One region of the Priestia sp. TRN 1309 genome, then DNA from elsewhere that is predicted to be linked to it. Evidence: predicted binding sites of a transcription regulator. Region 1 holds the regulator's gene; the other holds the start of a gene.
The links. The regulator NrdR, encoded in region 1, represses ribonucleotide reductase genes. The targets are predictions, from matches to a motif close to AACACNATATATNGTGTT.

Region 1 (16,065 bases):
AAGCTGTTCTTGCACTTCTTTTGCATACTCAAGATGAACCGTAGGTGATACTGGAATCACTTGAACTTGTACAGGTGCTAACCACGTTGGGAAAGCTCCTTTGTATTCTTCGATTAAGAAAGCGACAAAACGTTCCATTGTTGACACCACGCCGCGGTGAATAACAACAGGTCGATGCTGTTTTCCGTCTTCCCCTACATACGTTAAATCAAAGCGTTCAGGAAGTAAGAAATCCAATTGAACCGTAGATAGCGTCTCTTCTTTACCAAGAGCTGTTTTAACTTGAACATCTAGTTTTGGACCGTAGAATGCCGCTTCGCCTTCAGCTTCATAATAATCAAGGTCAAGCTCATCCATTGCATCTTTTAACATGCTTTGTGCTTTTTCCCACATTGCATCATCATCGAAGTATTTTTCTGTATCTTCAGGATCACGATAAGATAGACGGAATGAATAATTTTCAAATCCAAAATCTTTATAAACCGCTTCAACTAAGCGAACCACACGAATAAATTCTTCTTTGATTTGATCCGGACGTACAAAGATATGTGCATCATTTAACGTCATGCCTCGAACGCGCTGAAGTCCTGATAATGCTCCTGACATTTCGTAGCGGTGCATTGTTCCAAGTTCAGCAATACGGATTGGAAGCTCACGATAGCTGTGAATACCTTGTTTGTACACCATCATGTGATGAGGACAGTTCATTGGACGAAGAACCAGGTCTTCGTTATCCATTTCCATTGCAGGGAACATGTCATCTTGATAGTGCTCCCAGTGACCAGACGTTTTGTAAAGTTCTACACTTCCAAGCACCGGCGTGTAAACGTGCTGATAACCAAGGCTTACTTCTTTATCTACGATATAACGCTCGATAATACGGCGGATCGTCGCACCTTTTGGAAGCCATAAAGGCAGACCTTGTCCTACTTTTTGAGAATTTGTAAATAAGTTTAACTCTTTACCAAGTTTACGGTGGTCACGTTCTTTTGCTTCTTCAAGAAGACGAAGATGCTCGTCTAAATCTGCTTTTGTAAAGAATGCTGTACCGTAAATACGCTGCAGCATTTGATTGTCGCTGTCTCCGCGCCAATAAGCACCTGCTACGCTTAATAGTTTAAACTCTTTAATTTTGCCTGTTGACGGCACGTGCACACCTCGGCAAAGATCAAAGAATTCGCCTTGTTGGTAAATCGTCACCTTTTCACCTGCTGGAATCGCATCGATCAATTCAAGCTTTAGTTCATCGCCAACTTCTTTAAAAAGTTGAATGGCTTCTTCACGAGAAACTTCTTTTCGTTCAATTTCAATATTTGAATTAACGATTTTTTTCATTTCTTTTTCAATTTTACCTAAATCTTCAGGAGTAATTGATTCTTCCATATCGATGTCATAGTAAAACCCATTTTCGATAACCGGGCCTACACCTAGCTGTACTTTTACATCTTTGTATAAACGTTTGATTGCTTGAGCCATTAAATGCGCTGTACTATGGCGCATAATTTCAAGCGCTTCAGGAGCATCTTGCGTAATGATTTCAAGACTGCCATCTTGTTCGATTGGCGTACGTAAATCCAGCAGCTCGCCGTTTACTTTACCTGCTAATGCTTTTTTCTTTAATCCCGGGCTAATAGAAGCCGCAATATCTTCTGTTGATGATCCTTTTGGATACTCTTTAACAGCTCCATCAGGAAATGTCATTTTGATTACTTCTGACACAACTTTCCACTCCTTTAACATAACTAATAAACTTTTTGTAAAAACAAAAAACTCGTCCCTTATAAAAAGGGACGAGTTGTGTATACACGCGGTACCACCCTTGTTTCCTCTTCGTATCTTGGATAACCCAAATAACCCGAAGCGGCTCGAGGTTTTATAACGGAAATTCCGTCAGTAATTACTAGAGACGCTGCTCGTTTACTACTGAAGTTTAGAGGTGGTAAGAATATATTCCGTGTTAGGAGATTTTCAGCCTAGATCTCCCTCTCTATAAACCGTAAATATACACTCATGTCCTCATCATAACTTGTGACATATAGCTGTTTTTCAATATGCATTTATTATATTCATTTTCAAAATAGAAATCAACCTTTCACGTTATATTTTGCTTTTGATCAAACGGAAATTCATTTTTTTCGTATAACATCACTTTTTCTTGAAAAATATTTTGAATGGTATAAACAAAATCATGATCATGCTGGTCGCTATACAGATGAATAGCAGCTGGAGATAAACTCAGCAAAGGCGCGATGATAGTTGAGTCTATGTATACTGATTCTTGTTCAGATAGAAAGGCCTCTGCTAGGGCTGCACATTCACGCTCCGGAACATATCTACTGCTTTGGTCGTACAATACAAACTTGTTTTTATTCAAATGCATTACATACACATCGCCTGTAGATGACTGTCTTTCATTAGCTGCTTGACGCAGCTGATGAATAAGAATTTGATAGTCTTGTTCAAGCTTATATTCATCAATCGCCAGCTCAGCATAATAGCGCAGCCGCTCTTGATATTCTTTTAAACGGAATTGGAGAAAAGACTCAAAGGTGAATGTTACATTATGAATGAAGAAGTCTTGAAGAGCCTGGCGGATAAGTAATTCTCTTGGAAGGGAAAATGTTTTTTGCGGAATTTCGCCTCTCTCTCCTTCCATAATCCCCCCCATAATTTGAAGCAGCAAATCTTGTTCTTCCTCTTCTGAATAGAAAAATTGTTCTTTTAATATGTTTACCATCATCTTTTTTTCTTTCTTTTTTAAAATCACGTGCGTTAATACCGGTATCACCATGTCTTGTAAAATGGCCTCTCGATTGTATGTCTCATCAATAACTAAAAGCTGATTATTCACCAACTTCAAGCACTGTGAACCATATGATAAAGCGCTTCGCTTCGCGCATAAAGACTCATATACAATGACTGCGTCTTCTACATATTTAAAGAATATTTTCATTCCTCATAGCCCCCCTTTGGACACGCTTTATTAATGTATATGGGGCAACATGCAAAAAAATGAGCAAGTCGCTACAAGAAATGTAAAACGACCTGCTCATTTATTTCGTTTATTCTCTCCTTTCACTTCAACAGGAGTTGCTAAAGACTTAATTCGCTCCATGACACGAGCTGCTTTAATCTCTTCCTGCTCGCCTCTTTGGGTATAAGTGAAATGATGTTGAAGCTCATCTAAATTTAAATTTGAACTGAAAAATGTCGGCAAATTTTCAAGCATACGGAACTGCAAAATTGTGCCAAGCACGTCGTCTCTCATCCAGCTCGTTACGGATTCAGCTCCGAGATCATCAAGCATCAGAACCGGTACTTTTTTAACATACTCTATTTTCTCATTAAAGCTTTGATCTTGAAACGAGCCTTTTAACTCACGCAAAAACTCTGGGACGTATAAAATTGTTGATCTCACTTTCCGCTCAGCCAAGGCATTTGCAATAGCTCCTAGAAAATACGTTTTTCCAACCCCGAACAATCCATGTAAGTACAGTGCTTTCATTTTCTTGTTCGGTTCATATTCGCGAACAAAATTTTTAACTAAATTAATTGCTTCCAATCTTCCTTTTTCAATTTCGATATCCTTGATAGTTGCCTGTAAAATTTCTTTCGGCACATACATACACTGAATAAGAGATTCTTGTTCTTTTCGCTCATCTGCTTGTACTTTCCTAGGACAGCGTTCATACTGCACATCAATATTACGGCCTTTTACAACCAGCTGAGGGTGGTATCCCTTTACCATATTGACGCAGCTTTGTAAAGAAGGACATTTATCGCAGCATTTGCTTTGGTCGATAAATTCATACATCTTCATTAAACCTCGGTCAACCATTTGCTCATCTAACTCATAGCGATGTTCTTGCATAAATGCTTTTACATCTTGGTTTGACATAACACTATTTTTTAATGCTTCTAATCGCGCTTTAAAATCTTTTTTATTAATCAACTGATTTAATGAGTCGTTAATAGGCTTCATCTTTTTCACCTCCATTCCATCATACCAATTTTTTATTGTTTACGCTTTTGTTTAAGCTCTTGATCGAGTTCTTTTAACTCTTTTTCTAATTTACGCTTTTCTTCTTCAAAATCTGCATCATATGCCGGCTCTTCTTTCTTCTCTAGGTGCTCTTTATTTTTGAACCATTCCGGCACCATTTCTTTACGCACAATTTTTCGTCCGGCCGTTTTTTTATTTTGCTTTGCCTCGGTCCAGTTCTGATATTCTTTCTGTTCATTTTTAGCTAAATTCATGGCATCTTGAACAGTTTGTACCTTTTTGCGCGCCCAGTGTCCAGCAATTTTCTCTACATAGCTCTTAGATAATTTCATATCGGATCTTAGCATAACATAGTAAATCAGAACATTTACTACCCCTGGTGAAAGCTTTTGATTAAACATCACTTCTTCAATCATTTGCAAATCTGCTTTTGATGGCTCTGCCCCCCCTGAAAACTCGATCAATAGCTGCCGAGGAGAGGTGACTTCTAGCTGTTGAATGAGCTGCTCTTCCTTAGTCTGAGGCTGCTTTTCCTGCATGGTACGAAGCATAGGAGGCTGAATTTGTTCGCTTAGATTGGGAAGTGCTTCTCCATTTTCAAATTGGTAAAAGGACTGTGCTGCTTTTCTAAGCAATTCAATATCAACTTGATCATTCTCATTTAGCGAATCGAGCACTACATTTTTCATTTGAAGAGGATCAATGCCGTATAAAAAAGCTAACTTTTCAATCGCTTGTTTTACTTTAGATGTAATGGACCTTTTCGAAATCATTGAATCTGTTAGGCCTGCTAAAAATAAATCAAAATCAAAGGAATCCGGGCTCATCTCAATAGAAGCACGGTTTGAAGAATCTATAAAGTCCGTTTGAGCATCAGGAGAAAATACATCCTTGCTTTCAGACTGAAAACTTGGAGCCAGCTCCGTTGCTTTAACTGATTTAAATACATCGTTAAATGAATGCGTCACATCTTTGAACGATTGATCATCCACGAGTGAATCCGAAAAATAATTTTTTATTTTTTGAAAGATGGATTTTCCTAGTCGGTTATATAAATATACATTTAACACGCCATCGTTAAAGAACTGATGGGGCGTAAGAGGAGGAATGAGCTCATAAATGAACACACGAACATCATCTTCTTCCTTAATATATGTTTTTAACAAACCAATACCTTCTAATTTTAACCGCTCATGGTAAATAGCTTTCAAATTAATTTGCATCATTGACATTAGGTGATGATGCGTAGACTCTTTTCCCCATAAACGATCTTGTTCCAGCTCGCTCCATAGCGTCATATACAAACCAAAACACGTCGTACCCACCAACGGCTGATAGAGCATTGTTAAAATCTTTCGGTCGTATTCCTGCAGTATGCCGCTCGAACGAACAACATAACGATCGACCGGTATCATTTCTTTCCAATGTTGTTCTTTCATGTCGTTCCCTACCTACTTTTAAAGTAATAGAAATGACAAAAAAAGAGCCTAAAGAATACTTCAATAGCTCTTTTACAGTCGTTCCTTCTTAATTAAATCTTTTAATTCATCAATAAATACATTGATGTCTTTAAATTGTCGGTATACCGAAGCAAATCGAACATAAGAGACTTCATCGATAGCAGCTAATCGCTCCATCACCATTTCTCCTACCACATCTGACTGCACCTCTGATGTACCCTGACTGCGCAGCTCTGTTTCAATATCGTGTACGGTATCTTCCAGTTGTTTTAAGCTTACTTGGCGTTTTTCACACGCCTTAATTAACCCTCGAAGGATTTTGTCTTTGCTGAACTCTTCTCTCGCTCCATCTTTTTTTACAACAATTAACGGAAGTTCTTCTACTTTCTCAAAAGTTGTAAAACGATAGTGACACTCTTCGCATTCACGTCTTCTACGAATAGAGCGGCCTTCTTCTACAGGGCGCGAGTCCAGCACTCTCGTTCCATTGTAATGACAGGATGGGCACTTCATATTCTCAGCTCCAATAATAAACCTTGTTTTTCTTTTTATTTTCTCTCATATAAGTTAATTTTCATCTATGTTAGCCGGCTATTCGCCATTTATTATGATTGTCATCATCATTTCCTTTATCAAACACGATGCTATATTAAAGGATTTACTTTATTCCATCTTATAGAAAACAAGGCTTGAATACAAGTAAAGGAAAAGGAATTTCCCCATTTTATTTCCTGAAATTCAAAAATGATAAGGAACTTACGAAGAAAGAGGAATAAGTTTTTGATCAAAGCTCTTATAAAGCGTACGTACAAGTTCTTTGCTAAAACCAAAATCAACTGGCACCACTTTTGACTCTGTTGTAGCAGAAAAATCGATAGCGGTTTCAAGAGGACGTACGCTAATAATGGTAATCACAACAAAAGCTTTTCTTCCTTTTACAACGTTTAAGCTAATTTCTCCTCGCTCTTCATACGCAGCAAGTATCTCTATCCCTTGCATATGCTTCAACATTTCATGAACTTGCTTAAATGCATTCCCAGCCGTTGTTTTGTAATAATGCGTTTTTAGAGTCGGATCTGAATGACGATCGCTTGTTTCTACATGATTAGAAAATAAAGATTTAACTACTTGTACTACCCCCATGTTGTTATCCCCTTTGTTTTTGCATATTAAAAATTTATATACTAAAAAGAGGTGTGTAATACACCTCTTAACTTACGTAATCAATCGACACTATTAAAGTGCATTCGCTTTAGTTTGTTTTACCTGAACAGGACCCATTCCACGTGGTAATTCAATTGTTTCACGTGTCTGTGCACTTAGAGCATCTGCAATATAATCTGCTGCGATTGTAGGATCTAAATGACCACAAGTATAAACATCGATACTTGCATAACCATGCTCTGGGAAGCTGTGAATCGTTAAATGTGATTCTGAAATAATAACAACGCCACTTACACCTTGAGGTGCAAATTTATGGAACGCTACTTCGCGAACTTCCGCACCAGATTTTAAAGCTGCATCAACAAACGTTTTTTCAATATAATCAATATCATTTAACTTATCGAAATCGCATCCCCATAATTCTGAGATGACATGACGACCCATTGTTTCCATAATGATATTTCCCCCTTTAACAATTTTTAATCGTTAAACATGAAGTTCTTTCGCCATATAGCATGTTAACTACCACGGGGGAAAGTTAGTCCAAAGAGGTCCTAACCCTTTAAGTAGCCACATCACCGAAAGGTACACAAGAAGTTCACGAAACATAGTATACTTTGTTTACATTTATTTTGCAATACGTGTTTTGATTTTATTAAAGATTGTTCCCGCAGATAGACCTATACAAATTACCCCTGTATTCTCGTGAGACAGTGTGTAAAAGCTGCTAAACGACTATTCATTTTTTTATTAAAATTGAGGAAAAGAAACACTCCTTTGCATGATTATCTTATTGCTTTTCCCTATTCTTTTGAATAAAAACAAAAAAAACAGGGCGATAGCTCCCTGTTTTTTTTAAAAAGCAATCTATAGCTTTCTTAGCTTACTCTTATCTTTGATCCATTACGCATTTCTGCAGCAATATATCTTACCAAATCGACTACGCGCTGAGAGTAGCCCCACTCGTTATCGTACCAAGCTAACACTTTAATTTTATGATCTTCCATTACGATAGTCGATAGTCCATCTACAATCGCTGAATGAGGATTTGTATTAAAGTCAATTGATACGAGTGGTTCCATTGTTAAATTTAAAATATTCTTTAATGGTCCTTCAGCAGCTTTAATGAACGCTAGATTAACATCTTCCATCGTCACAGGTTTCCTTACATCCACAACTAAATCGACAAGCGATACGTTAGGCGTAGGAACGCGCAGCGCCATTCCATGAAGCTTTCCTTTTAAATGAGGAAGAACTAATGAAAGCGCCTTGGCTGCTCCAGTTGTTGTAGGAATAATTGATTGAGCACACGCACGGGCTCTTCGCAAGTCTTTATGCGGGTTATCAATATTCTTTTGATCATTTGTATATGCGTGAACGGTCGTCATTAAACCGTTTTCAATTGTGAACGCTTCGTCTAACACCTTGACAACTGGAGCTAGACAATTTGTCGTACAAGAGGCATTAGAGATAATGTTATGCTGATTCACATCAAACTCTCGTTCGTTTACGCCCATCACAATAGTAATATCTTCTTGTTTACCCGGTGCCGTTAAGACAACTTTTTTAGCACCTGCTTCAATATGTAACTGCGCTTTTTCTCTTGAATTAAATTTCCCTGTTGCTTCAACAACTAAATCAATCCCAAGCTCTTTCCAAGGCAAATTCAGCGGATCGCGTGAATTTAATAGCTGGATTCTTTTACCGTTAACAATTAGCGCATCATCATCACATTTAACATCTCCATTAAATGGTCCGTGTATAGAGTCATATTTGATTAAATGTGCTAATGTTTCTGCTGGATAAGATGCATTTATAGCAATAATATCTAAATTCTCCTCTATAATCGCTGTGCGAAAAACCATTCTTCCTATTCTCCCAAAACCATTAATGGCAATACGTGCTTTCATGGCTATACCCCTCTCTATATGTGTTATACTATTTAACTTTTTATATTGAATAGTATAACATAAATATTTAAAAAGTGAATAATATTAATTTTTTTTAATAAATTATTTTAATTAAGTTTTACTATATGTATATAGCGAGAACAGATATTTAACACATTCTTTTTTAGAAGCTCGTAAATATTCTCAATAAAAAAATCCGAACGAGCTTGATTCTACCTCAAGAATCAAGCTCGTTCGGATTTCCCTTCAGCTAACATACGTTTATCTCAGCCTCTTTAATCTAGCCATAGGGCTAATATACTTAAAAGCTGTTGTTTTGTTTCCTCTACAGGTCCGTTGTTATTGATCACCGCATCGGCTAAGGCTACTTTTTGAATCAAAGGCAGCTGTGCGTGGATACGTGCATAGGCATCTTTCGTCGAGAGATCATTACGAGATTTTAACCTTTCTAGCTGCACAGGCTCATCGACATATACAACCACTACTTTATCGACTAAATGCGTCAAATCACTTTCAAACAGCAGCGGAATATCTAATACCACAGCATCGTATCCTTCCTCGATATACCTTTCCTTTTGAGAAAGCATTTCTTTTCTTACCGCAGGGTGTACAATTGCATTCAACTTTTTACGTTCTTCCTCTTGAGAAAACACAATTCCCCCTAAAGCCGCTCGATTGATCTCCGCATTTTCGTGAAGAATGGCACGGCCGAACGTCTCTACAATTTGGTTATATGCTTCTTTTCCTGGTTCGACGACTTCTTTTGCAATGTGGTCAGCATCGATTACTGGAATATTAATATCTCTCAGCATTCCGGTTACCGTACTTTTTCCACTAGCAATTCCGCCCGTTAATCCAATTACAATTGACATTGGCCTCTCCTTTATCGCTTTATTTAAAATCTAAAAATACCTAAAATAATAAGCAGAACTCCCGGTAAAAAGGAAAACATTTTCATCCATGATAAACGTGAAAAAACTTTGCCAAACTGTATGCCAGCACTTAAAAAAAGTGAACTCATAAGAGCTACAGCAATTGCTAAAGCATACGGCGAATAACCTAATAAAGCTGCTCCAAACCCTGCTCCAAATGCATCAAGAGATAATGCAATTCCAAGTATAAATGCTTCAATCCCAGTGATGGAACCTGAATTATCTAAATCTGCTGCCGTTGGTTTTTTCAATACGTTAATGACTAAGCCAATTGACTTAATTTCAATTTTCACTAATGTTTTTTCTTCTTTCACTCGAGATGAATCTGCCGGACAAAAAAACTGGTATAAAATCCACATTCCAAGTAGAACAAGAATACCTCCGCCTACTTTATTTAGTACATCCACTGAAAATAGATGCGTAAGTACCTTTCCTAAAAACATAGAAAACATTAAAGAAAATGCTGAGCAACATGAAATAATAAAAATGGATTTCAGCGGGATTTTCACCTTTCGAAGTCCGTATGTCAGGCCAACGCTAAAGCTGTCAAGACTTACGGCAAAAGCAAGAATAAGTAAAGAAAATGTTATCATGATGAGAGGACTCCTTTCCTTTCTGTCTATACGTAGTATATGAAAGGAGCCCATCCATTGTTATTTTTTAGCCGGCTGACAATTTGGGCAGATATGTGTTCCTCTACCGCCTACAACAAATTTTTCAATTGGGGTACCGCAAATTTTACAGGATTCGCCTTTTCTTCCGTACACGTAAAGCTGCTGCTGAAACATGCCTATTTGCCCCTGTGTGTTTACATACGTGCGAATTGTGCTGCCCCCTTGTTTCACCGCTTCTTGAAGGGTCGCTACAATTTCTTCGTACAATTTTTCATACTCTTCGTCTGTTAATTGGCTGGCCACTCGTTCAGGGTGAATCCCTGCGCGAAATAGTGCTTCATCTACATAAATATTCCCTAGCCCAACCACGACATTTTGATCGAGTAAAACCGGCTTGATTTTTCGAGAGGTTTTGCCGATTCGCATTTTTAACTGACTTGGATTAAATGTTTCGTCAAACGGTTCAGGTCCAAGGCCAATAAGAGGAGGAAACAGATCTTCCTCTCCCTTTTTAAATAAGTGCATGGTACCAAATTTCCTTACATCCCGGTATCGTAATTCTGTTCCGTCGGTGAAGTGAAAAAAGACGTGTACATGCTTATCTGGTTCGTCTGCATTTTCATGGAGAGCATATTTTCCTTCCATACGCAGATGAGAAACCATCGTATAATCATCGAGTACAATTTTCAAAAACTTACCTCTGCGTTCAACATCTCGAATGGTTTGTCCAACAAGCGCGTCACAAAACTGCTCAACTTGCTCAGGACGTTTGATAATATTAGGCCATTTAACGGTTACACGCTCAATGGTCTTACCACTGGCTAATTCAATCAACGTACGTCTGACGGTCTCAACTTCTGGTAATTCTGGCACGTTTGTCACATCCTTTTTCCACTACTTTGCTTCGTACCAAGTCTTTCCGTAAGAATAATCTACTTTCAACGGAACTTCTAGCTCTAAAGCATGCTCCATTACTTCTGGTACGATTTTCTCTAAAATTTTAATTTCTTCTTCTGGGGCTTCAAAAATCAGCTCATCGTGTACTTGAAGCAGCAGCTTAGCCTGAAGATTTTCATCTTTTAAGCGCTTATTCATTTCAATCATTGCTTTTTTAATAATGTCAGCTGCTGTCCCTTGAATAGGCGTATTCATAGCTGTACGCTCAGCAAAGCTGCGGAGGTTAAAGTTTCGGCTCGTGATTTCAGGCAAGTAACGGCGGCGGTGCAAGAGCGTTGTTACGTATCCCTTTTCTTTTGCATCGCGCACAATCGTATCCATATACTCCTGTACACCCGGGAAGCTTTTTAAATAGCGTTCAATAAAAGTAGCCGCTGCTTTTCTTGTAATTCCTAAACTTTGCGATAAACCGTAATCACTGATGCCATAGACGATTCCAAAATTAACTGCTTTAGCCTGACGGCGCATATTCGACGTTACTTCTTCTCTTTCGACGTGGAACACATCCATCGCTGTTTTCGTATGAATATCTAAGTCATGCTTAAACGCATCAATTAGCTTTTCATCATTTGCAATATGAGCCAGTACGCGCAGCTCAATTTGTGAATAATCCGCCGCAAATATTAACCAATCAGGCTGTGAAGGCACGAACGCACCTCTTATTTTTTTACCTTCTTCAAGACGAATCGGGATGTTTTGCAAGTTAGGATCTACTGAGCTTAACCTTCCCGTTTGAGTTAACGTTTGATTAAAGCGGGTATGAACTTTTCCATCGCTTTCATGAATAACCTTTTTTAACCCTTCGATATACGTAGACTGTAATTTTCCTAGCTGACGGTATTGTAAAATCTCTGGGATAATATCATGGGCGCTAGCTAATTGCTCTAATACATCAGCTGATGTGGAATAGCCTGTTTTTGTTTTCTTTATGACTGGAAGCTGCATTTTTTCAAAAAGAACAACTCCTAGCTGCTTTGGTGAATTAATATTGAATTCTTGTCCAGCGTATTCGTAGATTTTCGCTTCAATTTTTTCAAGCTGTTCTCGAAGATCTTCGCCCATTTCATCCAAACGCGCCCGATCAATTTTCACCCCTTGATATTCCATATCGGCAAGGACAATGGCAAGAGGCATTTCAAGCTTTTCAAACAGCTCAAACTGTTCATTTTCAACCAATTCTTTTTCCAACACTTCTTTTAAATAAGCTACGGCGGCTGCTTTTCTTATAACATGCTCAGCTAGCTGAGCAGCTTCCGCAATGCTTCGCTTAGCTCCTTTTCCATACACAGCTTCATCTGATTGCACTTGATGATATCCTTTTAATTTTGCAATTGTCGCTAGGTCATCATTTGCTTCAGCGGGATTTAAGATGTAAGAAGCAATCATTACATCATGTTCAATTCCTTTAATTTCATGCCCCGCCCATTTTAACGATACAATCGTACGTTTTCCATTAAATACCGTCTTTTTTACATCTTCATCTTCTAGCCATGCTGTAAACTTGGAAGATGAAAGAGCTGTGTCTTTATCAATAAAATAGTGGCCGTTTTTGTTGCTGATTCCAAAACCGAGCAGCTGATTGTGATGATAGTTTTCTTCATAACCTTCTACGATCAGAGCTGCTTCGCTTGTTAACATATCATCGTGAACTTCCTGCACTATTTCAAACGTCAGTTCTTCAAAATCTGCTTCCTCTTCTGCTGATTCACCAAATTTAGCAAGCAGAGAATTAAACCCAAGCTCTTTAAATAAAGAGATGACCTTTGAAGATTCAAACCCGTCATATTTCGCATCTTCTACAGATACTTCAAGAGGCGCTTCGCAATAAATAGTTGCAAGCTTTTTACTCATGATGGCTGATTCACGATTATCTTCTAGCTTTTCTTTTAATTTTTTACCGCTGACTTGATCGATAGATTGCAATACATTTTCAACGGTTTCAAACTCTTTTAATAGCTTTAAGGCTGTTTTTTCTCCAACTCCAGGCACACCTGGGATATTATCTGAGCTGTCTCCCATAAGACCCTTCATATCAATGATTTGCGCAGCCGTGATTCCATATTTTTCATCAATGGCTGCAGGCGTATAGGAATCCACATCCGTAATTCCTTTTCTCGTAATATCTACGGTTACATGCTCTGACACAAGCTGAAGTAAATCTTTATCACCGGAAATGACTTTCACGGCCATTCCTTTTTGTTCTGCTTGTTTTGAAAGTGTACCGATAATATCATCTGCTTCGTACTCAGGCAGTTCATAGCGCTTAATTCCATATGCATCTAATAACTCACGAATAAAGGGAAACTGCTCTGAAAGTTCAGGAGGCGTCTTTTGTCTGCCTCCTTTATATTCTGTAAATGTTTTGTGACGAAACGTTGTTTTCCCTGCATCAAAAGCCACCAGTAAATGCGTTGGCTTCTCTTCCTCTAAAATACGTGTCAGCATTGTAGTAAAGCCGTATATGGCATTTGTATGTATTCCTTTATCATTGTTTAAAAGCGGCAAAGCAAAAAATGCACGGTAGGCAATACTATTCCCGTCAATTAATACTAGTTTTTGTGTCATTCATGTTCCTCCATTTCGCTCTCTTCTTATCTTACCTTTATTTTAGCAAACAATAAGCTTTAAGGACAAAAAGTACTCTTGAATTCAACGTTTTATTTTCATATGGTGATAAGATCTATACATCATAAAATAAAAAACACCGCCTGGTTATTTTAGGCGGTGTAGCATGTGAATGGATAGAAATTGTCAAAAAGAATCGGCGAAAATAGCACGGTTAAAGCTATTTTCGCCTTACATATTGGCTCCTTGGATGAAGGGGTTTCCATGAAAAATTGTATCAATTAATTATTAAGCTACATTAAATAAATTGTAAAAGGAACGTAAACATTTTACATCTGCGGCAAATACTTGTGCAGCTTCACCGAAAAAGTTGTCCCTTTATTGACTTCACTTTTCACTTCAATTTCCCCTTTATGAGCTTCAACAAGATGTTTAACAATTGCTAATCCAAGACCTGTTCCTCCGGAATTGCGGCTTCTTGCTTTATCTACTCTGTAAAAACGCTCAAAAATACGTGAAATTTCATCAGAATCAATACCGATACCTGTATCTTGAACATGAACCGTAATCGTTTCTTCTTCCTCTTCAAGCGAAACGTGAACGGTTCCTCCAGGCATTGTATACATGAGCGCATTGCCAATTAAGTTAACGAACACTTGCATAAGGCGCTGACTGTCACCATCAATCCACGCTTCTTCAGGAAGCGTATCTAACGTTAGAGTGATTTCTTTTTCATTCGCTCGGTTCGATAGCACTGTTATGACCTCATAGAGAAGGGTATTCAAATCTACTGAATGAATGCTTAGTTTAAAACCTTGCTGTTCAACTTTAGATAAATCCAAAAGATCTTGAATCAGGCTCTCCATGCGCTGGCTTTCCGTTAGAATAATAGATAGAAACTGCTCTCGCAGCTTTGGATCTTCCATGGCACCGTCTAACAATGTCTCACTAAACCCTTTAATGGACGTAATAGGTGTTTTTAGTTCATGAGACACATTCGCTACAAAGTCACGGCGCACTTGTTCTAGTTTTTTCAGCTCGGTAATATCATGGAAAACAAGCACAATGCCTTTCCATTCATCGTTTAAGCCAATAATCGGCGCTCCGTAAACATCAAAATATCTTCGTTCAATATTTAAAGGCAAAACGACTTGTTTTCGAACCTTTACTTCGGTCATAAATATTTTTTCCACAAGTTTAATGATTTCTTTGTGCTCAAATACCTCATAATACAAGTGATAAAGGAAGTCGTCCGGATGTATATGAAACTGCTCTTTATAAGCTCGGTTCACTAAGTTTATATAGCCTCGACTATCGATAAGAAGCATACCGCTTCCCATATTTTCAATTAGCGTGCGCAGCCTGTCCTGCTGCATTTCTTGATTAGTGATAGACTCTTGCAGATTACGAGCAAGTGCGTTAATAGACTGACTCAGCATCCCTGTTTCATCTACATAATCTTCATATGTACGAGCTTTATAATTCCCTTTTGCAAGTTCCATAGCCACCTTGGTTGCCGATTCAATAGGACGGGTATAGCGCCCCATAATCTTTACACCTAAGAGTAAAATCACAATCAAAGCTAGACCTAAGCTTCCAATAAGAAGCCCCCAGATTTGCTGATTTACTTGTTTTAATGAATCAAACGATGTACTCAAAACAACAAATCCCTCTTGCTTACCTTCTATAATAAGCGGGATACCATAGTAATATAAGTCGTAATCTTCTTTAATTTGATCAAAGCTTTTTTTGCTGTTTAACTGCTTTTTTAATACTTGTTGGATTACAATACTTTTTTCGATTCTTTGCTGCTTGCTACCTGGATTTGAGTCAACTAATATTTTTCCATCTTTTTGAACGACAGTCGTTCGTACACTTAGCGAATGACTGATTTGATCAACTTTAGATTTTAAAGCAGGACTTGTGATGCCTTCTTCACTAATGTACATTTCCACAAGCTTTGCTTCTTTTTCCATTCGCTCTTGAAACGTTTGAAAATAAAAGTTTTTAAACAACTGCCCCAGCAGCAGGCCAAGACCTACTAATACAATAATAATAAGTACTAATAGAGCCAAAAGTAGCCTTGAACGAAATTTATTCATCTACCTTTGGTTCCTCCAGCTTATATCCTAATCCTCTAATCGTTTTTATATAAACCGGTTTTCTCGTATTATGTTCAATTTTCTCACGCAGATGGCTGATGTGCACATCTACAATTCGCGTATCTCCGGCAAAATCATAATTCCACACTGCACTCAGCAGCTGATCACGAGTTAATACCCGTCCTTTGTATTTTGCCAAATATAATAATAACTCGAATTCTTTCGGAGTAAGCTCAAGCTGCTCTTGATTAAAGTAGGCCTCATAATGATCTGGAAGAATTTTTAAATCACCAATCATGATGCGTTCGCCATCTTCCTCCTGTTCATTTTCCTGAGCAATAATTTGTGTTCTGCGTAA
Region 2 (16,065 bases), on a different contig from region 1:
TAAGCGCCCGGTATCCAAATCAACGAAACCGCTAAAGAAAAAGAAAAACAACTCACACTTGACCGTCATCGAAGGTAAAAAAGGAAAAAAGAAAAATAGAGCATTCTTTTAAAAAAACAAGGAGAAAAGCCTCCTTGTTTTTTTAATAGCACCATTTTTTCAAAAATGCCCTTGTACGCTTTTTGCCAAACGCAATCAGCTCTTCCTTCCGTTCTTCTGTGAGGGTAAATTCTGTCGCAAAAACTTGATTAACAGGTAAAAAGATAATATTTTTTTCGTGACGTTTTGAAATATGTCTTGCATCGTGCGCATCTTTCATCGTCTCAAAAAGCGCACTGAATAAACCAACGGCATTTTTAATTTTATTCCGTTCTCTCTCTTCGTCCTTCGGACTCAGCTTCACACCAATTACCGGTCGTTTCTTCAAACTTTTATCATCATCAAATAAAAAAATTGGAAAGTTGCTTAACACTCCCCCGTCGACTATTAAACTGCTTGGAGTAGATTTTAATTTAACCGGCTCAAAAAAATATGGAATGCTGCAGCTCATCCGAACGGCTCTTGCTACAGAAAAACGATTCGGATCAATGTGATATTTAGGCAAATCATCTGGAAGAACAAGCATCGTACTGTTGGTCAAATCTGACGCAATAATACGCAGCGACTGATCAGGCAAATCAGCAAATGTACGAATTCCTCTGCTCCGCAACTTCTCAGCAATCCACTTTTCAAGCCTTTCTCCTTTATATAATCCCATTTTCCAATATAAAAACAGCCATTTTGTCAAGCTCGATGGTAAAAAGGACATTCTTTGATCTAGGAAAGAAGATAACTCAATTTCATTCATCATTTCAACGATTTCTTCACTTGTATAACCAGCTGCTACAAATGCACAAATAATGGAACCCGCACTCGTTCCCGCTAACCGCCGAAAAATAAAGCCTTTTTCTTCTAAAGCTTGTAACGCACCAATCAGTGCAAGCCCTTTAATACCGCCACCTGAAAATACTCCGTCGACGTACACAGCCTCTCCTCCAAACTACCTACTCTACATTTGTAGTCGACTCAGCAACAAGTTATGATAAAAAGAAAAAAAGCAGTGACGCTATTGGCCGCTGCTTTTCCCTTATAATTTTTGCTCTTCTTCATTTCGTTTCTGTACATTGCGAAGATCTTGAATACGGTTATGATTTTCTTCAAAGTATTGAACCAAGTCCCCAATTCGATCAATGGAATTCCAGCTTAAATGATGTTCAATTCCTTCTACGTCATCATAAATATTCTTCTCATCCACGCCAATGATTCGCAATAGCTGCTCTAAGAGCTCGTGGCGATAAACAAGACGTTTTCCAATCTTCTGTCCCTTAGCTGTTAAAACAAGGCCTCGATATTTTTCATAAATTAAGTACTCATCTTTGTCTAGTTTTTGAACCATCTTTGTTACAGATGAGGGGTGAACCGCCAATGCATCAGCAATATCAGACACTCGAGCGTATCCTTTATCTTCAATTAGCATATATATTTGTTCAATATAATCTTCCATACTCGGTGTAGGCATGAAATCTCCCCCAATTAATATTATGTATTGCTAATAATAAGTCATAAATGTCTGTTTCTTATAGTGATATCGTGTTCATGTTTGATAATCTATGTGAAAAAAACGTGTAAATAAAGCGATGTCATAAGATAAAACTGGATAAAAGACATTCAATTAAAATCATACTACAATGCTTATTCAAATACAAGAACCGTTCTCTCCCGCTTCTTATTTATGCCCCATTTTCATACATAATAAAAGCCGACTCACTTGAGTCAGCTTTTACTAGTCAATCATGATTAAAAATTAAAGGCCGCATTTCAGCTGTGCACCACAGTTTGTACATGTGTTGCATCCGCCCATTTCCTCTACCGTTCCTTGACGGCAAACCGGACACGTATTACCTACTTCAGAACCGATTGTTACATCAGTTGAACGAATTTCATTAATTGTATCAACTAACACAACGTGTGGTTTTGTTTCTTCTTTTGGCGCTTCAATTTCTTCATCAAATGTATTTTCTTCTGCTTTTAGCGTTAAGACTTGTGCATCACGGCTTCCGTCTACGTACACCGTACCGCCTTTTGCTCCGCCTTTATACAGACGCTCGTACACTTTTTGAACTTGCTCTACCGTGTAACCACGAGGAGCGTTTACTGTTTTACTAATTGAGCTATCAATCCAGCGCTGAATCACACATTGCACGTCCGCGTGAGCTTGTGGTGCAAGTTCCATAGCTGAAATGAACCATTCAGGAAGATTGTTTGGATCTGCTTCTGGATGCTGATCTAAATACTCTTGAACGATATCAGCTTTCACTTCAATAAACTTACCTAAACGACCGCTTCGGAAGTATGAGAATGAGAAATAAGGTTCAAGACCCGTTGATACTCCAACCATCGTTCCAGTACTGCCTGTTGGCGCTACTGTTAATAAATGAGAGTTTCGGATACCGTGCTCTTTAATGTTTTCACGAATATCTTCAGGCATTTTTTTCATGAAGCCTGTATTTGTGAATGCTTCACGTAAAGAAGCCGTTTCAGCATCTGTTTCGCCCACTAAGAACGGGAAGCTTCCTTTTTCTTTTCCAAGCTCTACAGACGCGCGGTAAGCCGTCGTGGCAATTGTTTCAAACACTTTATCTACTAACTCATTGCCTTTGTCAGAGCCGTATTCTGTTTCACAATAAATAAGAAGATCGTGAAGACCCATTACACCAAGACCAACGCGGCGTTCGCCAAGCGCTTGCTTTTGGTTTTCTTCTAAGAAATAAGGAGTTGCATCAATAACGTTATCTTGCATTCTAACGCCCGTTTCAACCGTTTGACGTAGCTTTTCAAAGTTAACTGTTTTTGTTTCTTTATCTGCCATTTGCGCTAAGTTAACAGCAGCTAAGTTACAAACAGAGAATGGTGCAAGTGGTTGTTCACCACATGGATTCGTTGCAACAACGTGCTGACCATATGCTTGAGCATTTGTCATGTCATTGGCATTGTCGAAGAAGAAAATGCCTGGTTCAGCTGAGTACGTTGCACAAATATTAATTAAGTTCCATAGCTCTTTTGCACGGATAGTACGGTACGTACGAACTTTGTTTCCTTGTTTTGCCCACTCGCGCACGTCGCCTACTTCGTGCCAGTTTTCATTGTAGTTAGCCATTTCTTCTTTTGAATAGCTTTCTACGTCTGGGAAGCGAAGTTCGTATTCACCGTCGTTTTCAACAGCATCCATAAAATCTTTTGTTAAGCATACAGAAATGTTTGCTCCTGTTAAAAACTCTGAGTTATGAACGCTGTACGTTCCGCCAGTTTGCAGCTTTTCTTCTGCATCTTTAATGATTTTTTCATTAAATCCACCAAGACCAGGAATTTGTTTATAGTTAATGATTCCTTGGTACATTGCTTCTTCAGACTCTGTTAGCGGCGTGAACTTCAATTTATCTTGCGCGTGCTTTTTAATCATTTCGTCATTTGTGTTTTCAATTAAGAAACGTAAAATGCGAGGGTTTTGCATTTTAGAAATAATAAACTCTACAATGTCAGGATGCCAGTCGGCAAGCATGATCATTTGAGCCCCACGACGTGACCCACCTTGCTCAACAAGATGCGTCAGTTTAGCAATATCATCTAACCATGAAACCGAACCAGATGATTTGCCGTTTACACCGCGAGCCAGCGTGTTGCGCGGGCGAAGAGTTGAACCATTCGTTCCAACACCGCCTCCGCGGCTCATGATTTCCATTACTTGTTTGCGGTGTTCTGAAATACCTTCACGTGAATCTTTTACATAAGGCATTACGTAACAGTTAAAGTACGTTACGTCCGTGTCAGCACCTGCACCGTAAAGAACGCGGCCAGCTGGTACAAAGTTTAGCTGAACAAGCTCTTGATAGAACTTTTCAAACCACTCTTTGCGCTTTTCTTCTGTTTTTTCCACAGAAGCTAAGCCTGTTGCATTACGTTTTGCAATTTGCTCATAGAAGACCTCTAGAGGTTTTTCAATAACATCTAAAGAACGAGTAATTAACCCATTTTCTGCTTCTTCAGGTGATAAAGCTCCTCTAAACTCATCTTCTACCTTGACAACAGCGGTTTTTTGCTCAAAATTAATGCTTTCCACATAGCCAAGTCCTCGTGCTGGAAATTTTGGGTCTTCTTTTACAGTTAGAACAACAAAATCTCCTTCTGATAACGTTAATTTTTCCGTATCTTTAAACGCATAGCGGTCTAACATTACCAATCTTGAAACACCTTTATGAGTTAACTTCATATCCGGTGTAATCGGATGTACTTGCGGAAAGCGTTCAATATCTGAATTGAGCTTTTCAACATTCATATTCACTTTTTGATTTAACAAAACAGTCATTCTCACAACTCCTTACCTATCGAACATCTATAAATTTATTAACTCTATTTCCTTTTAAAGGAAATAGAGTTTTTCAATCAACTATCAATAACTTACCACACGGCTTGGACGAATTCAATATATAGTATTTGACACTTCTCCAAACATCTACATATAGAAGGGTGTCAAGTGAAATATTTTTTTTTTCGTAAAAAAAGTGTTTGACTTTTCTTCCCTATATATTCTATTAGCCAAGCATTGTTTCTAAAAATTCCAATAAAAAGTGCAACTTATAAGAAGTTGCACTTTTATCTATTTACCATCCGCATTCGTTTAGCGCTTAAAGTTCCATTCATCCGATCCGTACTTTGTGCGCGCTAGTTCTTCTACATATGCTTCCTCTTCTTCAGACAGTGTATACGGTTCTAAATCGATATCAAGAGCAGAAGCAAATCCTTTATAAAACGCTTCTTTTGCTTCTTCGATAGAAATTTTGCGGCCCGCAATTGCATTGATCGCTACGGCTTTAGAACGAAATGCGCGCTGCATTCTTTCTTTCACGCGGTCATTTGGATAATTAAACACGCTGAATAATTTATCTTCATCAATCTCTAACAGAATAGAGCCGTGCTGTAGAATAACTCCTTTTTGTCTAGTTTGGGCACTTCCAGCAATTTTGCGGCCCTCTACAACAAGTTCATACCAAGAAGGAGCATCAAAGCACACGGACGAACGAGGGTTTTTTAAGCTATTTTTTTCTTCTTCTGAACGAGGAATAGCAAAATAAGCCTCGAGCCCTAACGAACGAAATCCTTCCAGTAAACCTTCAGAGATGACGCGATATGCCTCTGTAACTGTCTTAGGCATATTAGGATACTCTTCAGATACAATGACGCTGTAAGTAAGCTCTTCATCATGAAGCACGCCCCTGCCGCCCGTTGGACGTCTCACAAAGCCTAATCCTAATTCTTTTACTTTATCAAAGTTAATTTCTTTTTCAGCTTTTTGAAAATAACCGATCGACAGCGTTGGAGGGTTCCATCCGTAAAAACGAATCGTAGGTGGAATTTCCCCTTTACTATGCCATTCTAATAACGCTTCATCTAACGCCATATTGTAATAAGGCGAACGGTTGTTGGAATCAATAAATCTCCACTTTGCTTTCATCTACCTCATCCTCAGCTATATGTAATATAAAAAATAAATCCGTTTTTTAGTCTACCAAAAGATTGAGCTAAGGAAAAGCAAAGAGCAACATAAAACTGCGAATTCAAATGTGGTAGTTTTTTCATTTTCGGGAAGAAATCCGCTAGATTCAAGGCAAAATCGCTTTACTTCTAATTTCATTCACTTATATAATAAGAGTATGGATTTTGTCGAAGAAAGGAAGAATCAGCATGTCAGCAATTACAGCAGTACTCATTTTACTTGGAGTAATCATCATATACTCTGTCGTTATGTTCTTTATCCAACGTCGCATTATGAAAACGTTAACTGAAGAAGAATTCCGCAGCGGCTACCGCAAGGCACAGCTAGTTGATATTCGTGAACCGAATGAATTCGAAAACGGACATATTTTAGGCGCACGAAATATTCCGCTGTCACAGTTCCGTATGCGCATTAAAGAATTTCGTTCAGATCAGCCTGTCTACATCTATTGTCAAAGCGGAATGCGCACAGGACGCGCAGCACAAATGCTTCGTCGCCACGGTGTTAAAGAAATCTATGATTTAAAAGGCGGCTTCAAAATGTGGAACGGTAAAGTGAAAAAGAAAAAATAATGGTATGTATATAGAAAAACCTCGCCTTTGGGCGAGGTTTTTTGTTAGACGTTTTGAACAGCCTGTTCTTTCTGATAGCGAAGCACTGGCTTTCTAGCTGCCAGCGTTTCGTCAAGGCGCTTCACAACCGTTGTATGAGGAGCTTCCTGTACGACTTCAGGCGTTTCTTCTGCTTCTTTTGCAATTTGAATCATCGCATCGATAAACGCATCTAGCGTTTCTTTCGACTCTGTTTCCGTTGGTTCGATCATCATGCACTCTTCTACGATAAGAGGGAAGTAGATCGTCGGCGGATGATAGCCAAAATCAAGCAGTCGTTTCGCGATATCCAATGTGCGCACACCAAGCTTTTTCTGACGTTTTCCTGATAAAACAAATTCGTGCTTACAGTGACGGTCAAACGGCAGCTCATAGTGCTCTGCTAAACGACGCATCATATAGTTGGCATTTAACACAGCATTTTCTGTTACGGCTTTTAAGCCGTCTGGACCCATTGAACGAATATACGTATAAGCGCGAACGTTGATGCCGAAGTTTCCGTAAAACGGCTTTACGCGTCCAATTGACTGAGGACGGTTATAGTCAAAGTGATAGCCTTGTTCTGTTTTCACAAGCACTGGTTTAGGCAAATAAGGAATTAAATCTGCTTTTACCCCTACCGGACCAGAACCAGGACCGCCTCCTCCATGAGGGCCTGTAAACGTTTTATGAAGGTTTAAATGAACCACGTCAAACCCCATATCTCCAGGACGGGCTTTACTTAATACTGCGTTTAAATTTGCACCGTCATAATAAAGCTTTCCACCTGCTGCGTGAACAATTTCAGCCATTTCTAAAATATCTTCTTCAAATAACCCTAGCGTATTTGGGTTTGTTAACATTAAAGCGGCTGTATCTTCTCCCACTACGCGGCGTAAATCCTCTAAGTCCACTAAACCATGTTCATTTGATTTTACCGTTACCGTTTCAAATCCCGCAACTGTTGCCGAAGCAGGGTTCGTTCCGTGAGCTGAGTCTGGAACAATGACTTTTGTTCGCTGCGTCTCACCATTTGCTTCATGATAGGCACGAATCATCATAAGCCCGGTCCACTCGCCATGAGCACCCGCTGCTGGCTGAAGTGTTACTTCATCCATTCCCGTAATTTCTGTTAAATGCTCTTGTAAATCATATAAAAGTTCGAGAGCACCTTGAACCGTTTGCTCATCTTGAAGCGGATGAATATGCGCTAGCCCAGCAATCCGTGCTGCTTGTTCATTCACTTTTGGATTATATTTCATCGTGCATGAACCAAGCGGATAAAACCCTGAGTCCACTCCGTGATTTCGTTTTGAAAGCGCGGTGTAATGACGCATAATATCGAGTTCTGATACTTCAGGAAGCTCAGGAGCTTCGGTACGGACATACGCTTTTCCAAGCAGCTCTTCAGCATTTACTTGCGGAACATCTAACTCCGGCAATGAATAGCCGATTCGCCCTTCTTTACTGCTTTCAAAAATAAGTGATTGATTTTGATTAAGCATGAAGATCCCCCAATTCATTTACAAGTTGGTCAATTTCCTCTTTTGTACGGAGTTCTGTAAAAGCAAGCAGCATGTGATTTTCAAGCGCTTGGTTATCACGGCTAAGATCATAACCGCCAATTATTTTTGATGCTAATAAATGATTGTTTGCTTCTGTTACCGAAACAGGAAGCTTCACGACTAATTCGTTAAAAAACGGTCCTTCAAATGCTACATTTACCCCTTTTGCCTTTAACGCTTCATATGCATAATGCGTTTTTGATAAGTTTTGCAGCGCCATTTCTTTTACACCTTGCTTGCCTAAAGCTGTCATGGCAACTGATGCCGCTAAAGCATTTAACGCTTGATTTGAACAAATGTTAGACGTCGCTTTATCACGGCGTATATGCTGCTCACGAGCTTGAAGGGTTAAAACAAACCCTCGCTTACCGTTTTCATCCACCGTTTGCCCTACTAATCGTCCTGGAATTTTCCGCATAAGCTTAGACGTAGTTGCAAAGTATCCGCAGTGCGGGCCTCCAAATTGACTTGGAATACCAAATGGCTGTGCATCTCCAATGACAATATCAGCTCCAAATTCTCCAGGAGGCGTAAGTAAACCTAATGATAAAGGATTGCTTGAAACCACAAACATACATTTTTCTTGATGAGTAATTTCTTCAATTTCTTTTAACGGCTCGATTTGTCCGTAGAAATTTGGATACTGGACAATAACAGCTGCCACGTCACTTCCCATCTCTTTTTCTAATGCAATCATATCTGTTACGCCGTCTGCTGCAGGGATTTCTACCACTTCAATGTATTGACCCTTCGCATACGTTTTTAACACATCTTTTGACTCAGGGTGAACGGCCGCAGAGACAAGTACTTTTTTCTTTTTCGTTTGACCCGCACTGAGCATAGCGGCTTCTGCTAAAGCAGTTCCTCCGTCATACATAGAAGAATTGGCCACGTCCATCCCCGTTAACTCACAAATCATTGTTTGAAATTCAAAGATGGCCTGAAGTTCTCCTTGAGAAATTTCCGGTTGATACGGAGTATAGGCCGTATAAAATTCTGAACGAGAAATAACATGATCAACAATAACCGGCATGTAATGATCGTAAACTCCTGCTCCTAAAAAAGAAGCATAGTCTTTTAAATGAGCATTTTTAGCAGCCATATTATTTAATTCTTTTAACAACTGAGGCTCTGAAGCCGCTTTTTTAATATTGTATTCTCCTTGAAAACGAACGCGCTGCGGAATATCTGAAAATAAATCATCAACAGATGAAACACCAATTGCTGCTAACATTTGCTGCTGATCTTGTTCTGTCATTGGTAAATAGCGATGTAACATGTTAAATTCCTCCCCAAAGCTTACTTTGAACGTTTATAAAAAGGTGTTGAAACCACTTTTGCTTTTAAGCGTTTTTTCCGAACCTGCACTTCCACTTCTTGACCAAGCTCTGTATACTCTGCTGATAATAGCGCTAAACCGATGTTTTTCTTTAATGTCGGTGACTGTGTACCTGTTGTCACAAATCCAATTTGTTCTTCATCTGCAAATACTTCGTAACCGTGTCTTGGTATACCTTTATCAATCATTTCAATTCCTACCAGCTTACGAGGTGCCCCGCTTTCACGCTGTTCTTTTAACACTTCTTTTCCAATAAAGCTGTCTTTGTTCGTCTTTACTGCAAATCCAATTCGAGCTTCAATGGGCGTAATATCTTTTGAAAGCTCTTGGCCATATAAAGCCAAAGTAGCTTCAAAACGAAGCGTATCGCGAGCTCCTAGTCCGCAAGGCAACACACCGTCCTCACTTCCTGCTTCTAAAATAGCCGTCCACAAGTGAGAGGCGTCAGCTGAAGAACAATAAATTTCAAAACCATCTTCTCCGGTATATCCAGTACGTGAAACGAGAGCATTTACATTCGCTACTTCTACATCATCAGCAAATGTAAATGGCTTTAATGAAGCTAAATTTTCATTCGTTAACGTTTGTAAAACTTTTTCTGCTAAAGGACCTTGTAATGCTAGCTGCGCAGTTTCATCAGATTGATTAACGAGCGTTACATCTCCTTGTTTGTGAGACACAAGCCACTCATAGTCTTTTTGAATATTAGCAGCGTTTACGACCAGCAAATACTCTTGATCTGCTTTTTTGTAAATCAGCAAATCATCTACCGTGCCTCCGTCTTCATAACACATAGCCGTATACTGCGCTTTTCCATCTACAAGGGTAGAAACGTCATTTGTCATCGTATGCTGAAGAAAAGCTAAGCTATCAGCTCCTGTCACAAGAATTTCTCCCATATGAGAGACATCAAAAAGACCTGCCTTTGTACGTACAGCTTCATGCTCTTCTTTAATAGAAGAAAATTGAACGGGAAGAGCCCATCCTCCAAAATCAATTGTTTTGGCACCATATTTTTGATAGGTATCATAAAGCGGCGTTTTGTGTAATTCTGTTGTCATATTTATGTCCTCCTCTTTTTCACGTGAAACTTTTCATAACGGGGAGTTTTCAAATAGTGTGGGGATCACTATGTATCCAAACAAAAAAGGACAGAAAACCCCCTACTGTATTTAGTAGGAAGTCTCTGTCCTTTTCACCTGAAAGTTTACCTATAAACGAATAGGTTTGCCTCGTGGGTGGTCTATAAACGCATAGACACTCTCCAGAGCTGCGTCAAACAAGAGTCTTTTTGCCTGAGAGATTCACAATTTTATTGCTTGCTCCTTCGGCGCTACATTCAAGTAGTCTCTCCCCGTGTCGTCATTCGCTTCTATAAAGTTGGTAAAGTTGGGCATACTACTGAAAGATGTATCTTTCTTTATTCACACAATCATTTGTAAAGTGCTAATCTATTTTCTTTTTCAAATTTTCTAAATATATTTTTATCCTACCTGATTCTTATCATTTGTTCAATAAAAATTTTTTACAAAGGAGCATTTTTATCATGAAAGTGAAATTAAACATCGATGAAACATGGGAAGCAGCCTTCTCAACTAAATTGGAGCAAGACGGCCCTTGGTCTGCATGGGATTTGTATAAACTTGCCTATGAAATAGAAGACCAAACGCTTATCTCAGAATTTGAAGGGCTACAAAGCCCAAAACATTTAGCCGATTTAACGCCGCTTCCTCATCAACTCGAAGTAGCCAAACAAGTAGTCGAAACAATGAATGGGAAAGCCATTTTAGCAGATGAAGTAGGACTAGGGAAAACGATTGAAGCAGGGTTAATTTTGAAGGAATATATGATTCGCGGGCTTGTTAAAAAAGTTCTCATTTTAGTTCCAGCTTCGCTTGTTTCACAGTGGGCTATGGAATTGAATCAAAAATTTTATATTCCCGCGGTCCCTCAAAGAAAATCATATGTGTGGGATCAGTGTGACATCGTTGTATCTTCAATTGATACAGCAAAACGTTCCCCTCATCGAGAAATTGTGCTAGAACAAGACTACGACCTCATCATCATTGATGAAGCTCATAAACTTAAAAACAACAAAACAAAAAACTATGAATTTGTTCAAAGCCTGAAAAAGAAATTTTGTCTGTTGCTAACCGCAACACCGATTCAAAATCGAATTGAAGAAATTTTCAACTTAGTCTCTCTTTTAAAGCCTGGCCATCTCGGCAATAAAGACTATTTCGAAGAATTATTTTCTGCTAAAAAACGCTCTTTGCAAAACGATGAGCACTTAAAAGAGCTTGTTAACAAAGTTATGATTCGAAATCGCCGCCATGATACTGGTATCGAATGGACGAAGCGAATTGTTCAAACCATTCCTGTTGAATTTTCACCGAAAGAACGCGAGCTATACGATGCGATTACGTCTTTTAAAGGAAACGGACTGCACCCTTCAAGTGCTTTTTCAATTTTAACCCTGCAGCGAGAGGCCTGCAGCAGCCGTGAAGCGGTGTATATGACATTAAAAAACATGCTGGAACGTCAGGAAGATCAAAACAGCGCATTAACGGAACATATGATTACTCCGTTAATGCAACTACTTCAGCAAGTGCCGCAAAATGCAAAAGCAGAAAAAGTTCTGGAGCTCGTTCAAAAAATTGATGACAAAGTTATTATTTTCACTGAGTACAGAGCAACTCAACTGTACTTACAGTGGTATTTAAAACAGCATGGAATTACCTCTGTACCGTTTAGAGGAGGATTTAAGCGAGGTAAAAAAGACTGGATGAAGCAGCTTTTTGAAAGCCACGCGCAAGTATTTATTGCCACTGAAGCGGGCGGAGAAGGAATCAACCTTCAGTTTTGTCATCATATTATTAACTATGATCTACCGTGGAATCCAATGCGTCTAGAACAGCGAATTGGAAGGGTACATCGTTTAGGTCAAAAGCATGATGTTCACATTTACAATTTAGCGATTCAACATACGGTCGAAGAACATATTTTAAAATTGTTATACGAAAAAATAAACCTTTTTGAACGAGTTGTTGGAGAGTTAGATGATATTTTAACAAAGCTTGATTTAAAAAATATCGAAGAGCATATTCAAGATATTTTATTTCATTCACGGAGTGAAGGAGAAATAAAAATCAAAATGGAGAACTTGACGTCTATTATTCAATACGAAGACAGCGAGGAGGATCAGCATGCAGCAAACTGATATTCATCAATTTTTAAAGCGTTACTTTCTAGCTAATAATTGTTCTATTGTCACAGAAACACCATCTTATCTAAAGGTTCAATTAACAATCGAACTTGACAAAGAGTTGATGAATCGTCCATTTTATTGGCATTATGTTGAAAAGACAGGCGGAGAAGCAAATCCTGCTTCACTCACTTTCATTACAGATCCCGCGTTTGAAGACGATTCTGTTCAAGGAGAACGAATTCATTTTGGCTCACCTAGGCTGCATCAAATTTTCGCTTCTACTCAAAAGCTAGGCGGGTTTATTCATCTGTATGAACAAGTTTCATCAGCTCAGCCAACAAATCAGCCTTTACACCCTTGGCTTGCGTTAAATATTAAAGTCTCATACAAATGCGACCGTAAAAAGGATGAGCTCTTGTCGCTTGGCATTAATTTAATTAACGGACAAATCGTTGAATCATTTCATGAATCAATCATTAATCAAAATTTATCATCTAAAATCTCGGACTATTGCTTTACTCTTTCACCTTTTATTAAGCCGAAAAGTGCGATTGCACGACTCACATCATACGTGACTGACTACGTTAAAACTCAACCGACTGAATGGGCAGAAAAAGCGCAGGAAAGATGGTACGAAGACTTAGCGCTTCTTGATCATTTTTACGAAACAGCAGAAGAGCTGCCAGAAATATATATGACCGAAAAAACAGCGCTTCAAGAGCTATACGAGCCGACGATCTTATTTAAGTTTATAAACGGTGGCTTATTTTACATATCGCCAGAAACGATGTCACGTCAATTTAATAAAACACAAGCCGGTTAAAAAAAGATGAGCATATGATATGCTCATCTTTCTTTTTTCTTTCGGTACCACAGCATAAACGACAGCGGAATCATTCCAAACCATCTGTTCGCAAAAGGTGCTCGCTCTTCTTTTTTTTGAATCTTTTTCGTTTTCCTCTCTTCTTTTGGCTGATCCATATATTGTACAAATTGCTGAGTCATATATTTTACATAATCATTCGTTTTCATATAATCATCTCCTCAGCACTATTATATCCGGAGAGAAAGAGACTTAATCCGTCCACTTCACAATGTGCTGGTCCTTTTTTTGAATATATGCGGTTTCTGTCAATGCTCTTCCTTGCAGTGTTTGACACTTTATTTTTAGGATAATCATCTGTTCATCTTCACTTACTACGTCGTATGAAACCGTACCCGTTTCTAACACTAAGGGTGCAGATGGAGATTTATTATGTTCTTTTATTTCTTTTTTTACATGTACAACCGCGTTTTCTAAAAGATGCTGCAGACGATTTTTCTGCTCTACTTCTTGATAAAATGAACTTTTCGTCACAAAATAAGTAGTTTGCTGAGCTACTAACAGAAGAAAAAGCGCACAAAATGCCAACACAACCGGGAGAATAAACCCTTGCTCATTATGTTTCATAAGCAAGCATCAAAAACGTCGTAATGGTTTCTTCTCTAACTTTGTTAACACCGTCTGTTGAACGAATCAGCAGCCTTTCTTTTTGCTGTTCATACATGATATTCTTAATATGCTGCAGCACAACTTCATGACCACTTTCATCCACTCGTCTTCTTATCTTGTCTTCGTATCGTTCATAAGTGATGATCTGATTATTTTCCATTTTCAACGTAAGCGTAGTCGCATGAATTCTCACTTCTTTTGCTTCTCGATATTCCATAGCAAGTTGATTCACAAAAATTTCCCACTCCATTTCATTCATACTAAAGTCTGGATTATATGTTTGCTTAGCTAGCGGAATGATAATGGGGAAAAATGAAACAATGATCAAAAAAAGAGCAAAACTGACTAACATCTCTACAAGCGTAAAGCCTTTTTCACTTTTCACTTCAACATCACATCACACTTCTTTTTCATTTTATCAGCGGAATCTGTCCATTCTACACAAAGCTTTTGAGCACTTTCTCCGTTCCACTTCAGATAAAACACAACGTTTTCTTTTACGATTTTTTCTCGCCGTTTATATCCTGCTTCATATTTATATTTCAATAGTTCTTCGTGTAAGATAGCATCAGCTTGATACGAAACATATTGCTTCTTTTCTTCTTCCTTCATCTGAACATACAAAGGAATAATTGTACCGGTTAGGAGTAAAAGCATGCTAAATGAAACAAGCATTTCTAACAAGGTATAGCCCTGCTGACCCTTACATCTTGTCCACATAAAAACGCCCTCTACCTATTTGAAAAGTAACTTTGTATTTAAACTTTTGACTGCTGATAAAAATGGTCTTTGCTTGAGAAATATTGCCGTTTTTGTTGTATTGTATCGTGGAATTGCCGCTTCCAAACGTGATATGAATGGTGGAGTCATAGGCGCGCTTATAAAGAACGGCACGAGAATCAGAAACAATATATTCTGTTCCCTTCGGTGCGAAGTTAATTTTAATTGGAGATTCTCGGTTCATGGCTGTCTGCTGCACATAAAACGTGTCGCTTTGCAGCTGTCGCAAGAATAATGTGATTTTGTAATATTCCACAAGCGGCCGAATGGTTACGATAATGGAAAACATCATCACTTGCACAATAAATAAAACCATCAGCATCTCAATGAGGGTAAATCCTCTTTGCTTAAGAAGAACCACTAGCCGTAACCTTTCCGGTACCGTCAATTTGAATAGCTTGACCGTTTGGACACACGGTGCCTTCTTTTAAGTAGCCTCCTGCTTCAAGCTCTTCTAGACTTGGTTTTTCGCCGTTTTCAAGCTCATATACTTGTACCTCAGCCTCTACGGTTTTGACAAGAGCTGAGCAGCCTTTGTTATTAATAACCGTATTATGCTTTAATACATTTGGAATCATAATGAGCAAAAGCACGGTAATAACGAGCATAACGATTAACATTTCAATAAGGGTAAACCCTTTATTACCTTTTAGAATCATATTCTTTCACCCTTCTACAAGCTCGACATCACTTCTAACATCGGAAGCATAACGGACATATACATAAGCAGAATGACAATTCCGATGAACAAAAATGTAAGCGGCTGTACATATTTTAAAATACGAAAAATAAATTGTTCCATTCTTTCCATCATAAATAGACTGTAATCATACAGCTCTTGAGAAAGCTCACCGTTCTGCTGGCCATGCACAATAACATGAGCCAAGTCTTTTTCATAATGAGATTTAGCTGAAACGATATGATCTAATCGCATTCCTGAGGAAAGTTGATCTGTAAAAGCAAAAGCTTCCACTTGAAAGAACGGATGATGCTCCTGCTTTTGAAAAAGAGCAAAACATTCATAAATAGATAAACCACCGTTTAATAAATTGCTCATATGAACAGAAAAAAAGTAGGAGTTAAATAGCCGTGTGAACGTTCGGATAACGGGAACTCTCATAAAAAGCTGCATTTGAACTACGGGAGGCAATTTTTTAATGTAAATCACATAAAACAAATAAAGGATGATTGGCATACTGATGACTGCAGGTAACACAAAAGGAAAGAACGACATCGCCTGCATAAATAAGAGGATAAACGAAGACTGCTTGTTTCCAAAGGATAAGTACAGAGCTTCAAACTGTGGAAGTAAAACCGTACTTAAAACAAATAAAATGGAAAGAATAAACAGAAGCAGCAATACGGGATATTGAACAAGCTTTTGAAATTTTTTACGATGCCTTACTTTTTCTTCAATCGTTGAGCTACTTTCTTTTAAAGCAAATTGAAGGTTTCCATGCTGTTCCGCAAAATATAAATAGCTTAAAATATCACGGTGAAA

Region 2: ACRPLQ_RS00190 (vitamin B12-dependent ribonucleotide reductase) is a predicted target of NrdR. The motif match lies at 4,514-4,531, and genes of this name have one in related genera.

Annotation. Positions count from the first base shown of each region.
Region 1 is NZ_JBOZGM010000006.1:225,702-241,766, forward strand. Features, by position in the region: gene thrS (threonine--tRNA ligase) at 1-1,740, opposite strand, end outside; T-box leader at 1,784-2,032, opposite strand; gene ytxC (sporulation protein YtxC) at 2,093-2,953, opposite strand; gene dnaI (primosomal protein DnaI) at 3,050-3,982, opposite strand; gene ACRPLQ_RS22650 (replication initiation and membrane attachment family protein) at 4,015-5,442, opposite strand; gene nrdR (transcriptional regulator NrdR) at 5,515-5,976, opposite strand; gene ACRPLQ_RS22660 (hypothetical protein) at 6,220-6,606, opposite strand; gene speD (adenosylmethionine decarboxylase) at 6,700-7,080, opposite strand; gene ACRPLQ_RS22670 (glyceraldehyde-3-phosphate dehydrogenase) at 7,506-8,537, opposite strand; gene coaE (dephospho-CoA kinase) at 8,813-9,409, opposite strand; gene ytaF (sporulation membrane protein YtaF) at 9,433-10,062, opposite strand; gene mutM (DNA-formamidopyrimidine glycosylase) at 10,123-10,956, opposite strand; gene polA (DNA polymerase I) at 10,978-13,605, opposite strand; gene pnpS (two-component system histidine kinase PnpS) at 13,935-15,707, opposite strand; gene ACRPLQ_RS22700 (response regulator transcription factor) at 15,700-16,065, opposite strand, start outside.
Region 2 is NZ_JBOZGM010000001.1:21,780-37,844, reverse strand. Features, by position in the region: gene ACRPLQ_RS00205 (SA1362 family protein) at 1-112, shown strand, start outside; gene ACRPLQ_RS00200 (patatin-like phospholipase family protein) at 143-1,024, opposite strand; gene mntR (transcriptional regulator MntR) at 1,127-1,558, opposite strand; gene ACRPLQ_RS00190 (vitamin B12-dependent ribonucleotide reductase) at 1,844-4,402, opposite strand; gene ACRPLQ_RS00185 (lipoate--protein ligase family protein) at 4,715-5,548, opposite strand; gene ACRPLQ_RS00180 (rhodanese-like domain-containing protein) at 5,779-6,162, shown strand; gene gcvPB (aminomethyl-transferring glycine dehydrogenase subunit GcvPB) at 6,207-7,685, opposite strand; gene gcvPA (aminomethyl-transferring glycine dehydrogenase subunit GcvPA) at 7,678-9,024, opposite strand; gene gcvT (glycine cleavage system aminomethyltransferase GcvT) at 9,045-10,145, opposite strand; glycine riboswitch at 10,358-10,450, opposite strand; gene ACRPLQ_RS00160 (DEAD/DEAH box helicase) at 10,631-12,304, shown strand; gene ACRPLQ_RS00155 (YqhG family protein) at 12,291-13,115, shown strand; gene ACRPLQ_RS00150 (YqzE family protein) at 13,139-13,324, opposite strand; gene comGG (competence type IV pilus minor pilin ComGG) at 13,368-13,742, opposite strand; gene comGF (competence type IV pilus minor pilin ComGF) at 13,732-14,169, opposite strand; gene ACRPLQ_RS00135 (type II secretion system protein) at 14,166-14,504, opposite strand; gene comGD (competence type IV pilus minor pilin ComGD) at 14,488-14,925, opposite strand; gene comGC (competence type IV pilus major pilin ComGC) at 14,912-15,223, opposite strand; gene comGB (competence type IV pilus assembly protein ComGB) at 15,238-16,065, opposite strand, start outside.